Regions from separate parts of the Paenibacillus sp. P4_E11 genome, predicted to be linked through region 2. Evidence: riboswitches for the same ligand, from Rfam matches in the RefSeq annotation. Region 2 holds a riboswitch; the other holds the start of a gene.
What was found. Region 2 has a riboswitch for ZMP and ZTP ahead of AC1DWB_RS09600 (DJ-1/PfpI family protein). Riboswitches for the same ligand answer to the same signal wherever they lie in the genome.

Region 1 (7,373 bases), on a different contig from region 2:
TTATGAGCTCCCGGCCTCGATGCTCAGTCATATAAGCCTGTACTACATCACGAATACAGACTCCAGCCGGAAACCTTTTCGTCTCGAGCTACCGAATGGAATTTCGCTGAATGTAGCGCACGTTCAAGTTCGAGATCAACGGGGACGGCTGCAGCTGAATGAAGCAGTCGTTATTGCGCCTGAGAAGCGTATACTGGATCAGTCAGACACGTCGGGGCATTTCGATCGGCTCCAAGTGTACTATAATGACGGCCTAGTCGACACGGTGTCCATCGGTAACATTATCGTGCAACCTGGCCGCGATAGTGGCGATCCGCTGAGCATGAGTAGCTCAAGCGGATCATCGAACGGTACAGGGGGCGCCACATATAGAGCCACCCGTGACGTGACGATCTCCGCCGTACGAAGCAGCTTCCCAGAACTGCTCTCGGATGCTGTGCATGTCGAGTTCAATGGGAAGAAATCCGACGAAGCAGGCGCATTTCCGATGATCCTGCGTGCTGAACAATTCGCGGAGATGAAGTACCGGTTTCAACTACCAGATGGTGACGTTCGCCGTTATCATGCTTATCAACTGTTCATTGGTTATGAGGAGGCTGGAAGCGATACGATCGCAGGCAGACAGTATGTCAATAAACAGCCCGATCTGTACGGCGATGATCTCGCGAAATACGTTCGCCTGAGAAAAGGAGAGAAGCCATGAAGATGAAAACCGCTTTTCTCCGTTTCTCTTGGGGAATCGTTTGGGTTCTGCTCGACTTCCGGTTCAATAACTTCGACATGCTTCCGGATATCATCGGCTACGCTCTCATCTGGAATGCGATCAGCAAGCTGGGAGAATACCGTCGGGGGTATTTAGCAGGAAGGCCTTTTGCAATTATGCTGCTGCTGTTGTCTTTGCAAGAAATCTTCCCCGTGCTGGGACATCCCAGTGCGAAGCTGGGCAGTTCCATCCCCATGCTCGCTTATGGCAGTCTGATGATGTTGCTCATGCTGATCATGGTCAGTACCTTCTTATTGGAAATGTCTCGTCATGCTGTCGAAGCAAACGCGAACGAATGGGCCCGCATCTTGAAAGGTCGTCGCTGGTTGTACATCGTGATAGGCGCAAGTACACTGTTGTATGTGCCTTTTACGATTAATGGGTTGGCCTCATTCACAACTCCAGCGACAATCCTAACAAGTATACTTGGCATACTCGCCCAGCTCATCCTACTCTTCACGTGCCGACGCGCCGCCCAAGAGCTTCTCGAGCCATCAACGTAAATCAATATACGTCTTTTCTTGTGAACGAAACAAACGATACGACTAATGCCGCAACTCCCCATACCAACAGGACGAGCAGCGAGAATCCGAGTGTCATCCCCTGAATAGGCGGCGCGGCGTCGGTCAAATATTTGATCAAGTCCAGATTGACCATGAACAAATATTGTGCCGATTCCCAAGACTCGACCATTCCTCTTAGTATCATCCCGGCGATGAGACATGCGAGCATAATACCCATGCCTGCCGCCGTACTGCGGACCAGGACCGAGAGCATGAACGATATGGTAGCCACGACCAGTGACACGAACCAGGCTAGTCCGAATTCCATCACGATATATTGCCATTGTGGGACGAAGTGAACGCCGGAGAGGTCCATCTGTTCCCCGGACATGGAGAATCCGGTCAACACTGGGGCCTCCCAGCCCTGGAAACCGAACACCATCCCGGATATAAGTGTCGAGAACAGGCCGAACATTGTAATCACGAACGAAACCGCTAGCACAAGGGTCAAGTATTTGCTGAGCAGGATGCGCCATCGCCTCGCCGGACGAGTGAGCAGTGCCTTGACTGTGCCAGCGCTATGCTCCGAGGAGACCAGATCCGAGGCTATGACCATCATCATAAGCGGAAGGAGGAGAGTGGTACCATTCTCCACGAAGTTCCGGACGAATGTCGGAGCTCCAGGCTCGGAAGGGTTCACGTTGGCGTCGAGATAATATCGCTGCTGAGCAATGCGAATAGTTAGTTCCTTGCGCTGATCGTCTGGCGTGCGAATATTGTTCGCCCGACTCTCCCAACCTTTGATACGCTGCTCCAGTACGACACGCCAGTCTGCATTACCGAACCGTTTCTGATTCTCCTTCGCCTGTTGGTATTGAGCATATGTGAACACGGCGATCAAGACGCCGATAATGAGCGTGACGACAATCAATTTTCTTCGCCCAGTCAGCTTGACCATCTCATTATAGATCAGATTAATCAATGCCTTGCCCTCCAGTCAGCTCGAGGAATAAGTCTTCCAGGGATGGAAGCTTGCGGGACATTTCCAGCACAGCAACGCCGGCCAGCACAAGCTCCCGGTTCCATTCCCCGATCTGCTGCTCCATGTATGGGGTGAGAATGGCATCTTCGACAATCTCGGCTTGTCCGGTCAGTTGCTGCAATACTTGGGCTCCCTCTTCGAACGGAGTTACCCGCCATCTGAGCCGCTCCTGCTGGGCCAATAAGTCATCCACTGCCCCGACCCGAACGACTATCCCACTGGAAATGATCGCCACCCGATCGCACATCTGTTGAATTTCGCCCAATAGATGACTGGAGACGAAGACACTAAGACCCTCGTGTTCCGCCAGGAATCGGATAAACTCTCGCATCTCACGAATCCCGGACGGATCGAGCCCGTTGGTCGGTTCGTCCAGAATGAGCACCTTCGGCCTGCCGAGCAGCGCTTGTGCAATGCCGAGCCGTTGGCGCATGCCGAGTGAATACGTCTTCACCTTATCGTGAATTCGGGCACTCAAGCCCACGAGCTGCACCACCTCACGAATCCGGGTCTCGTCGACCCCATCCAGCATTCTGGCAAAATACATCAGATTGTTCCACCCGCTCAGGTATGCGTAGAGCTCGGGATTCTCGACGATACAGCCCAAGTTCTTCATCGCTTCGGGAAACTGCTTGTCTACGTCGTATCCGCACACCCGCACAGTGCCGGCTGTTGGCCTAATCAAGCCCACGAGCATACGGATAGTCGTCGTTTTGCCCGCGCCATTCGGACCGAGAAAGCCGAACACCTCACCCTGTTTCAGCTCAAAATCCAGGCCTTTAATGATTTCCCGCTTTCCGATCGTCTTCCGCAGTCCTTGCACCGATAATGTGATCTCGCTCATCCGCTCGCCCCCTGTTGCTTGATTAAGGCCGCTATTCGTTCCGCCATGAGCCGATATCCTTCGGCATTCGGATGAAACTGATCGATGTACAGTAAGTTCCGAGCTTGAAGCTGGAACAAGTCGAACGTCGGGACGAGCACGGTTCTCGGAAAAGCCGATAGCGTCTCAGCTGCGGCATAGTTCCAGTCCCGAACAATCTTGCTTGTCGTCGCGGAATCCTTCAGATCGATGAAAGGATTATACAGTCCGATCAGGAAGAGTGTGGCGTTCGGGTTCAGCTCCCGAAGCTGGGTTACGATCTTAAGCAACTCCTTGTTATAGTCGGCCTGTATCGTGGCGATCTTCTTCAAATCCAAGTTGAGCAGCGTCTCTCCACCCCGGAACAGATCGTTGGCGCCTATGCTGACGAGCAGTGTATCCGATGCCTTCGCTTTCTCTTGCACATCCTTTTGCTGAAGCAAAGTGATTAGTTGGCTGGACGTCTGTCCGTTCACACCCAGGTTGTCCAGCACGAGCTCCTGCTTGTTATTTGCGAGGAGCAGATCGACGAACTTACCGGCATACCCTTTTCCTTCGGAATCTCCGAACCCTCGTGTTAGCGAATCGCCTAGCGCCAGGATGTGAGATGTTCCCGGCTTGGCTACAGCAGGCGTTGCTTGTACACCCGCTTGAGCAGGCAGCGACTGAGGCGCAGTAGGCGAAGTCGACTGTGGATTAACCTGAAGCACAACGGGATCCCCGCCACCGAAATAATCCTTCAACGTCCATGCCAATCCCGCCATCCATACGAGACCTGAGATCGCCGAGAACACCATCAACCACTGCAATTTCTTCCCTCTCATCGTTATCCCCTTTATTCGGATCGCTATTGTAGTATGTCTCTTCACGATAGCACAGGAAGCTGAATATTACATTAAGACTTTGGAGGTGGGTGCACATGTATGATATTCCATTCAAATTAACTATTGCCAATTTTCTGAATATTGGATAATATATACTCAACGAACCAAACTGTGTGTAACTGGCGGAACATGGGCAACCATGGGGGAGCACACGGAATATGTGCCGTACGCCTGGGCGAGTGCACGATCGAGAGATCGGGGCGCTCTTTTTTGTGTTTCGTCAATTACTGTAGCAGGAGTGATCACATTGGAGAACATGACGGAATTTTTGAACAAGCAGGATGAGGAAGTGGGAAGTCTTATCCAAGCTGAGAGCCGCCGCCAACGCCGTACACTGAGTCTAATCCCCTCGGAGAATTACAGCTCTAGGGCTGTGCAATTGGCGCTAGCGACCTCTTTCACGAACAAGTACGCGGAGGGTTACCCTTATCTCTGGGCGGATGGGGAACGTGGGGAGCAAAAGAACGGTCGGTATTACCGAGGGCAGGACAATACGAACGAATTGGAGCGGTTGGCGATTCGACGCGCTCTCCAGCTGTTCACGCCGAATCCGGAAAAATACCACGCGAATGTTCAGCCTTTAAGCGGTTCGCCGGCTAATCTGGCTGTATTGAGCGCGTTTTTGAAACCGGGTGACACGTTCCTCGGATTGTCTCTGGACTATGGCGGGCACTTGACGCATGGTCATAACGTCAATATTACTGGAGCCGTATATAACGCTGTCCAGTATGGGTTGAATGCCAAGTATGAGCTGGATTACGAGGAAATTCGGAAGTTAGCTCACCAGCATTCGCCTAAGCTGATCATTTGCGGAGCGACGGCCTATCCACTTCATATCGACTTCAAGCAACTGGGGGAAATCGCTCGCGAAACCGGGGCGTTGCTCGTCGCAGACATCGCTCATATATGCGGATTGTGTGTGACTGGCTATCATGAGCATCCATTCCCATATGCCGACATCGTCACCACGACCACACACAAAATTTTGCGCGGCCCACGCGCTGGCCTTATCTTATGCCGCAAAGAGCTGGGCCCAGCGATTGATAAGGCCTTATTCCCCGGCTTGCAAGGCGGGCCGCATATGAACACGATCGCCGCGATGGCGATTGCTTTCAAGGAAGTTATGAGCGTGGAATATAAGGAATACGCCGGGCAGGTCGTACGTAATGCCAAGGCGCTATCCGAGGTGCTGCGAGACGCTGGGTTCACGCTTATGGGTGGCCGCACAGAGAACCATCTTATCTTGATGGATGTGGTGAACAGCACCCGCGGCTTGAACGTCAAGGACGGCCACTGGCTGGCCATTCGCCTGGAGAGAGCCGGAATCGTCGTGAACAAGAATGCCATTCCCGGCGACACCAAACCTTGGTATCCGTCCGGGGTGAGACTGGGTACACCCGCGGTCACGACACTCGGGATGCGTGAGCAGGAAATGGTCCTTGTTGGGGATTGGATCGTACGGGCGACTCGTGCTGCTGAGGATGAGCAGGAGTTGCTACGGATTCGCGGTGAGGTGGAACAATTTATGTTGCAGTTCCGGCCCAGTCATTTGTTTGTGGATTAAGCCGGAGCTTGCGGAGCGGCGGGCGAGCAGCGGGATGGGACGAATGCCCCAGCTTACGAGTTGCTCACGCCATACTGCGGCGAAGTCGTACATGCGAGAATCGTTAGAGATGGGAACGTGATCACTGGCGGAGGTGTAGCTACTTCTATCGATCTTGGGCTGTATATGGTAGAGTCTCTATGCGGTGTTGAAGCTGTACATTTGGTGCAGACGGCGATGGACTATCCCTTTTATGTGACGGGGCAAACTGAAGGAGATTATATAATCTACCGGGTTGAAAAATAGGTTCAAATAAGAGAACTGAGTTCTCCTATTCGTCTGCCGCGGTAATTTCCGGAGAGAATAAGAGAACTCAGTTCTTCTATTTGTCATTCGGATTTGGAAAATGGTGTTTTTTATTGAAATAGGAGAACTGAGTTCTTCTATTTCTCTCTAATTGGCTTTATACAGGCAAATAAGAGAACAGAGTTCTTTTATTTGTTATTACGGACAGGGATGGGAGGTGCCTTGTGTGGGACCGATCACCCGAGTCATGTTTGTGGATTAAGTTTCTTGCCAGAGTAATAAGTCCGGAAGATCAAAATACTTGAGCATACCTGGCATAACGGTGCCAAGTACATCATGCTTATCATAGAACGGATCGCGAAGCCAATCCGCTATGCTTGTCAGTCCATGGTGGACAGTAAGCCCGCGCACTAGTCCCTTATGATCAAGTACTTTGGCAAGCTGTGCATACAAGCTGAATTTGCCTTCACCGTAGAGCTGGATCGCATCGGCATCGATATCATCCATTTGGGCGACCAGCTCAATCGAGCGCAGTACATCGTAGGTACGAAGCGCTGCCAAGCTGTCGTCCAGCCAGAACAAATCTGTTGTCAGCTTATGAATCGTGCCGAATCGGTCATACAGTCCACTTGGACTAATTGCGTTAGGGGTGACAGCGCCTTCCCCGACAACATCAAGCACCACGACTACTTTCCCAGCGGCCGCTGTCTCGCTAATCCAGTTCCAATGCGCGGACAGTTCGCGCGTTCCACGCTTCCATACCGCAATAACTACAGGGAGCTTCTGCCCGATGAAGTTACTTCTTCGGAACATATAGGCATGATTGAACAATCCTGCTTGGCTCCACCACAACCAACTGCTGACCTCCAGTTCGTGAACGGAAGCCACAGACAGTTGACGTGGATTCAAATCGCAGCTAGTCCTTGCCGCGATTACTTTCCGTCGGAGCCAAGCAAGGGCTTGTTCCTTCTGATCCGGTCCAGATCGCACAGCACGACTGTCTTCCCATTGACAGAGCTGGTCCATATTCTCTTCGAAAGGTCCGCGCGCATCGGCATATTCACCCCGCACCTGCCCCCCAGTGGTGCATAGAAGCCGCTCGACGTCTACCTGTACAATCGCCGCTGCGCGTTCCGGGACACCTATCCGACCTAGCAAATGCTCAGCGAAAAAAGCGGCCGCCGCGTTCGCCATTGCTTCCGAATAACAGTGTTGGCTCTTATCCTCGAATAAGGCCAAACGCTCCGTCTGATCGTACATCGTCCAAAATCGTCTCGTCCGCTCAACGGTCCGCCTAGTCCCTTCTATCGGGAAGAAGTCGTATTGTGCGGCAAGCACCAACACGGGTTTGGGTGCCATCGCCAGTACAAGGTCCTCATGGTCGAAACCGAGAGCCGTCATACCAGGCCAGATTTGCTCAGCATCCTGCGCGTGTCCCACGTATAGATACGACTCTCTACTCATGATAAA
Region 2 (7,373 bases):
TTCAGTAGCTCCGTTGCACGTTTCAGCTGAGTCCTAATCGTGCTTTCTTTGAGGTTCAAAGTTCGGAAATCTCAGTTGCTTTGTAGCCTTCATAATAATATAAATGGATGACCAATCTATATTTCCGGGGGAGTGTAAGAACAAACGACACGACATCTTTACTTTCTGTATGCTTGTTTGGCAGACCCTCAATAGGTGAGAACCATTTTTTCCACGGACTTCTGATCACGTCTTTGCACGTATTCATCGTCACTCGAATGATCCAAGCCTTTTCATGCTCAGCATCATTAAAGGGACGTTGGTATTTGAAAAGCTTGATATACACTTCCTGGCACACATCCTGTGCGTCGGCTAGGTTTCCGAGGTACGTAAGCGCCAACCGCAGCACCATATCAGCGTATTTGTTCACTAAGATTGCTAATTGTTCATTCTTGCTTATATCGTTGTTTCCCATTGGTACCCTCCTTCCATCCATAACACGTTTAAATTTGGGAAAACGTTTCACTGAACTAAAATAATTATTCGTGCTTCAAAGTAGATGAAAGAATAGACTGCTAAAATTCCGCTGCCGTTATTGAGAATAACTGTTAGTTTCTGCAATTCCTTTGATGCATTTTATCTGCTCCATCTTCATCAATCCATTCTCCTCTTTGCGTGCCTGCAAGGACGATATAAAGAAAAGGAGCATCCAGATGCCTCCCTAACCGGCCGGGGGCGCCGGAAACACGCCGACGGATCCGGACACCCTCCTTATTAGCCCAGTAACAAATCGAAGCTGCCGATTACGCCGGCAGCTTCGTCCTCGTTTATCATTCCACTAACGTTCTTCGTTAGTTTAAGCCGGTTTTAAACCTTCCCTTAAGTCACGTATAAAATTACTAGCGAATTCTTGCATTTCTTTATAGATAGTTTGGGCCTCTGGCAAATAGCATTCACCTTTACCAAGGACATATTCCTCAAAGTAATCTAACGTCTGTTCAAGCGTTTGCCCTCTCGCAGTTCCGGTACATAGTGATTTAACCATTAAGTACGTTTTTCCTCCTTCAATCATATGTGCATCATGAAGAAGTTTTCCTTCCAACGTCTCAGCAACCTCATCTTTTTGCGATTCCCAAGAAATCCTAACAATTTTTTCAATTTTCTCCGTATCTAGTCCTTGCTTCACTAGATACTCCCTGATTAAATCTTCTCTTAAATAAATAAAACCATGGAAATAGCAACCATACATAATTGATTCTAGGTCCGTTATCTCTGGATAAAGCTTAAGTAGTTTCTTTGCTGAAGTAAGCATTCTTCCAATATGACTCAAGTTGTGCATGATGTCTTTTTTTACGTAAAATGGGCTTACAAATTCAAGAAGACTTCCCTCATTAATCATGAGACCACTCCTTAACATTTTGAACCATTATACAGATTATTCCATATAGTAACAACTGATTTTTAATTATTTTTCTGCATTACCCTGTCAGATAGCTTAATAAAAAGTTGTGCACGGCGAATTTTGATTTCTTCGTTGTACACTGTTTTCGAATATACCGCCTACTGTAAACCGCAATGAAAAAACCGTGCGTTATCTATGCAACCAATCGTAGAAATTGCACATTTACTTCTTATAACAACGTACATAAGACAAACTAAAAATGACATATAAATGTCTATAAATGAAGCTGCGAGTGAGGAGAGTATTTGATGTTTAAACCACATCCCAATAGTACCGCAATTGTAATCACAGACCCGCAAAATGACTTTATGAGTCCTGGGGGAAGAGGCTATCATCTGACTAAAGGAACTATTGAACGAAACAATACTATACAAAACCTTGAACTATTAATGAGAACTGCCATGAATAAGGGATACCAAATTTTCATATCGCCCCATTATTTATACCCTCATGATTATGGCTGGCAATTTACAGGAAATGAACAAAAGATGCTTTTAGGTCTTAGAATGTATCATGTGGCAAATGCGTACACACCACCGTCATTTGGAGCTGATTTTGTTCATTCTTTCAAACCTTATATTTTTGATAGAAGAACCGTCATAGCAACTCCTCACAAGGTTGCCAGCCCACAAACAAATGACTTGGAATATCAGTTGCGACAACATAGAAAAGAGAAGATAATTATTGCAGGGGTGCTTTCCAACGTTTGTGTAGAGTCCCATATGAGGCATCTAATCGAAACTGGTTTTGAAACAGCTGTTGTATACGATGCCACGGCAACAATTAGTGAAGAGGATTTTCAAGCTGCCGTTACGAATTACAAAGCTTTTGCCAGTGCTACTTGGACAACACAGGAAGCTATTTCACACTTATAAAACCTTGACTGCTTTGCAGTATCCCCAACGTTTATCCCTAGTACAACCCTGAACAGTTCCACAAGTTGATTGCTTTTTAGAAAACGTGGGCATAATTCGTCGAACCTCCTCTAATCTGTTAGGAGGGGTTAATCGCATATGAACTGTGACGCATAGGAGAGCACTTTTTTCAAAGTGTCCCTTCTACGCGTCACAGTTCAGCTTAAAAAGTTGATCCCTTTTATACGATCGTTTCGTATTGTTATCGAATTTGTTTTTTAATATATCGCCTACACGAAACCAAAAAGAAATTTACCTTTCGGTTCGCTGTTTATTACACTAATTATCCATGAAAAAAGCCACATTCGATAAGTGGCTGCGAGGGATTTATATTCAACTATCGTGCCCGTTAGTTTAATCTCTTTTCCAGTCATACTCCATAATATTTGCGGCTTTTATAGCTCTATCTTCGCCCAGTATTTTTTCTACAACATACAGTGCAGCATCCATGCCAGCGGATACTCCAGCGGATAATACAATTTTCCCATTATCGACATAGCGAGCTTCTTCAAATATTTCAGTAGAAGTAGGTACAACATTCCTTAATTCATTGATAGCCAAACGATTTGTTGTAACCTTTAAACCATCTAATAATTTGGCTTTTGCTAAAATTAAGGCTCCAGTACAGACAGACAGGATGATTTCTACATCATTTGATGCTTCTCGAATCCAGCTCGTAATCGTTTCATTGTTCATTTCTTTTCTTGAACCCCAACCTCCAGGAATCACCAATATATCAGGTTTAGGACAGTTAGCGATAGTATAAGCTGGATTAATGCTTAGACCTCCCAATGTTTTTATCGAACTGTCATTTTCCGCCACAGTGTAAACTTTGAAATCTTGGCCTCTATTACTTCCTGCAATAAAAACTTCAAATGGTCCTGCAAAATCCMAAGGTTCAACCTGTTCAAAAATTAATATTGCTACATTTCTTGCTTGCCRTGCCTGTTCCATATCATCATCTCCCATAAAATAAATAAAAGCATTCGGTCTAAGACCAAATACTCTGCCCAGGCGTACGGCATATGAATTATGTGCTCCCTCGTGGTTCTCCACGTTTACGCCAGTCGCACATACCAAATATATACTTCATTATAGTCTGAAAATTTATACTTAAGCAAGCATTTGTTGCGTTATCCTGCCCGTTCGTTTAACGGTCTTTGCAGCTCACATTTGTTACTTCTATCCGATAATGTCCAAAAATTGATGATCTCTACTGTCCAAAGGTTGCCGGGAAACGTGGCCGATCCGAATATTAGAGTGGGAAAGCCGGTGAACCGGCTTTCCCACTCTAATATTGTTTAAACGAAGCAGATCTGATAGGTGTCCGTCTTCCTCAAGTTGAACCGTGCTTCTCTCATAATGACATACCACTCGCGATCAAGCTCGATTCGGCAAGGAATGCCACGATCCCCGATGCGCAGCTCAAAGCATTCTCCACAATGAACGACGAACGAGCCACCACTACATTAACAATTGGAATGACAAGTTAAAGCCTTATTCCGATCATCCGGAAATTAATAAAGTACTTGAGCATATCCACAATCATTATTGGAGCAACATTACTCTGAAATCACTGGCCAAACAGGTATCGATGAACGAAGAATATTTAAGCCGATTGTTCAAACGAAAAATCGGTCAAACACTCATTCATTATTTGCAACAGTTGCGGGTCAACCACGCCAAAGTGTACTTAGAACAACCCGATTTACCTATCGGCATAATCGGTGAGCAGGTGGGATTTGCCAATCAGAGCTATTTCTTTGAAGTATTCAAACGTTGGATGAATACAACTCCGAGCGAATATCGCGAGACCCGATGCGCAGCGCATTCGGCAGTTCCCCCTCCCCTCGGATCTAAGTAAAATAGAGCCTGAAGATGTAATAGCGGGATGGAAAAAGTCCATGAAACGGCATTCAGGTGTGCGTAGGGCTCATTTAAGGATGAAATCCTGCGAATACACGAGCTTACGTGTGGAAATCAATAGCCCTCTACTCCCGCTATATCTGATGAACTAATTTCTAAAATCTTGTCAAAAAACAATTCGTAGCAATCTGCAAACTGTTTTGGGCTTAATTGAACCGTGATTTTTATCGACATAATCCATCATGATTTGAGACCAGCGCCTTTTGCCACATTTTACAAGAATGTCTATAATACTAGTATCTCGCGAGAAATAGGTTAGGTACATGTAGCGGTGACCATGGTTTTCATGCATTCATTTAGTTACTCATGGCCGGACCGTTGTCAAGGGAGACGTCCCGCTCGCACGAGGTCGGCTATTCAGAGGAGGCGACCGTAGTGAATACGATCTGGTCCATTCGAACCGGAATTCGGGATTTCCTTGAGGCCATCTATCGAACTTGCCAATCATGGATTGTGAAATATCCGTTTCTTAAAACGGCGTATACGATTTTTTCCTGGTTGTCGCTAATCATGTTTGTTCTAAGCTTGTTTTTCGTTAAAGAATCGCGTACCATGATGGTTCAATATTTATGGTCGTTTTATGTGCTGCTGCAATTTTGGTTTCTGTGCCGGAGCAAAACGATGCCGTGGAAGCCAATCGTGCTGTTCGTTCTGGCAGGCGTTTTTCTTGTCGTACCGTTCACGACGCTTACAGTCAATTCTCTCCACGTGCTTTTCAGCGGAAAAACATCCGACACTTGGTCCATTGCCATTATTACGCCAATTTTCGAAGAAATGTGGAAGCTCCTTCCGCTAGGCATATTTCTGTTGTTCTCACGTCGAGCTTCCGCTTTGAGTTTAAGCGATTACACGCTTATCGGTGCGGCGACCGGCGTCGGCTTCCAACTGATGGAGGAGCTTTCCCGAAGGTGGCTAAGTTCCGGCATTCTTGCGAAAAAGTTCGGCTACAGTTTTACAATGCTTGGCGGCGAAACGATCCATTGGGACTTTTTCTCGCTGTTTCCCGGGCGTTTCGAAGAAAGTCTGTTTCCGACGCTAATGACCGTCAGTCATCCCGTACATACCGCCATGATCGCGCTCGCATGCGGAATTGCCTATCGGCTGCGCACAAGACTGACGAAATGGGTTTTTCTGTTCCCGGCAATCCTGTTGCTTTGGTCCATCCTGGATCACGCGGTATATAACGGCCAACACAAGCTGCCGGGTTGGGTGTTCCGGCTTCATGATTGGACCGGCAGCGGTTATAAAACTCAGCCGGCATTTCTTCTGATGCTGGCCGCTTCGCTCATTGCCGATTACTGGTCGCTGAATAAAATACGAAACCGCCTTCCGTCGCTGCCGAACGAGCCGTTTCTTAATCCGTTTATCGAGCTGTTGAATATGACCCGCTCTTTTTGTCTGGATCGGGGAAAATTCATCTATTGGCTCGGCTTTTACAGGGAGCGCAGGGAATTGGGATTTCATTTGCTCTACGGGAACGAGGAAGCGTCCACCCGGCAGGAGCCTATCCGCAAGCGGTTGGAAGTTCTTACCCGGGCGCTGACCGGACTCGCAGTGATTCTGCTTGTTGCCGGACTGATCGCAGGCATCGGGGCTCATGCGGGCGGAGGGGAAACGGCATGTTTCGCCTGCATGTTCGATTCGCTGCAAAATTGGTGGGATCGGCTGGAATGGTATGAACAAGGCGCGATCGTGCTCGGGGCCCTTGCCCTGTCACTGCTGTTCGTCGGATTTTGGCCGGCTTTGGGCATCGCGATGACAGCGGCGGGCATCGCCGGGAGCGGACATGAGATAGCCGGTTATATCCGCGATCCGAAAAAGCTGCTGACTCCCGAAAACATGCTTTCCGTGATGATAGGTATTGTCCTTAGCCGAATTCCGTTTGGCAGAGCGCTAAAATGGGCGGGGAAGAAAGGCCGCCGTTATGGGCGCAAGCTTCTGGATAAGCTCGGTTCTCGGAAGCCGGGAGGTCTTAAAACCGAAGAGGTTATTGCTCCACAGAGCGGTAAAGCCATTAAGGTTTATACGGATGGAAATACGATCATACCAGTGGATAAAATCGAGAAATATTTGAGAGGCAAGGTCAACGTTAATATTCAAGAAGTGAAACAAGAGCTTCGAGAGTTAAAGCAATTGAAACAGACCCAAAGAAAGGTATTTGATGCGGACCCTCAAAATGCCAAACGCATTAAAGAACTTGAAAAAATGAAGCATAATTTTGACCGTTCGGATGATATGAGACAAAAACTCGAGTCGATAGGACTTAGTGATACAATAGAGAATAACCAGACCATTGCCAAACATTTATTAGAAGTGGGTAAACAGATCAACCCCAACAATACGTTGGATTTCCCAAGCGTACTAGAAGGTAAAACTGGAAAACTCAAGGTATTAACAACATGGAAGCTGGTTGATGGACAACCCTATTTAGCAACGATCAAGTTAATCCCTACATCAATTTAGTTATGGAGGTGCAGTATGGAAGACAATAAGCAACTAGAGAAAGCCACAGCCCTGGACAGAATTGTTAATTATGAGACGTATATTTCCAGTATGAATCATGACCAATTAATTGCGATTGTAAACCGATTAGAAGATTATGAAGAAGTCGCTACTGCTTTAACCGAACTATCAGTAAGGGATAAAGAACAAGCTACCCTTTTCTGCTCCAAGATACTGGAAGAAAACTTGGGGGATGAATTTCTCCAAGCGGTTGCGTTTAATTTGCTTTATGAAGGCGACCATGAAAAAGCTGTGGAGATCGTTAACAAAAATGTATTAAGTGCTCCCGCGGCATTATTAGGGGCAATCATGGACAACCTCTCCACGGATAGTTTACAACCTTTTGGAAAGTCACTTTCATCCGAGTTTCTAAATTCAATTGTAGACAGGTATTTAGCATTGAGTGATGCCGACAAGAAACGTATTCTTGAGAATTATGAGTGGTTTCAGGAATCTTATAAAGACAAGCTCCTCTAGCATTAACGCATCACTGACAAATAAGCTCGTTCCTTCTAAACTCCTGGCACGGCTTGTGGAAGAGCGAGAACTGAGTTCTTCTATTCGACGTCTACCATGCGACATACGTGGAA

Region 1: another riboswitch for ZMP and ZTP. It lies ahead of AC1DWB_RS02575 (serine hydroxymethyltransferase); the one in region 2 lies ahead of AC1DWB_RS09600 (DJ-1/PfpI family protein).

Annotation. Positions count from the first base shown of each region.
Region 1 is NZ_JBFUIX010000003.1:164,295-171,667, forward strand. It holds gene AC1DWB_RS02550 (hypothetical protein) at 1-703, shown strand, start outside; gene AC1DWB_RS02555 (hypothetical protein) at 700-1,266, shown strand; gene AC1DWB_RS02560 (ABC transporter permease subunit) at 1,268-2,248, opposite strand; gene AC1DWB_RS02565 (ABC transporter ATP-binding protein) at 2,241-3,152, opposite strand; gene AC1DWB_RS02570 (GDSL-type esterase/lipase family protein) at 3,149-3,994, opposite strand; ZMP/ZTP riboswitch at 4,160-4,238, shown strand; gene AC1DWB_RS02575 (serine hydroxymethyltransferase) at 4,311-5,618, shown strand; gene AC1DWB_RS02580 (hypothetical protein) at 5,736-5,903, shown strand; gene AC1DWB_RS02585 (alpha/beta hydrolase family protein) at 6,162-7,373, opposite strand, start outside.
Region 2 is NZ_JBFUIX010000017.1:70,923-78,295, reverse strand. It holds gene AC1DWB_RS09615 (RNA polymerase sigma factor) at 56-454, opposite strand; gene AC1DWB_RS09610 (hypothetical protein) at 836-1,378, opposite strand; gene AC1DWB_RS09605 (cysteine hydrolase family protein) at 1,690-2,316, shown strand; gene AC1DWB_RS09600 (DJ-1/PfpI family protein) at 2,710-3,309, opposite strand; ZMP/ZTP riboswitch at 3,357-3,436, opposite strand; partial or broken gene AC1DWB_RS09595 (DUF5348 domain-containing protein) at 3,657-3,791, opposite strand; gene AC1DWB_RS09590 (helix-turn-helix transcriptional regulator) at 3,788-4,219, shown strand; gene AC1DWB_RS09585 (PrsW family glutamic-type intramembrane protease) at 4,657-6,744, shown strand; gene AC1DWB_RS09580 (hypothetical protein) at 6,760-7,260, shown strand.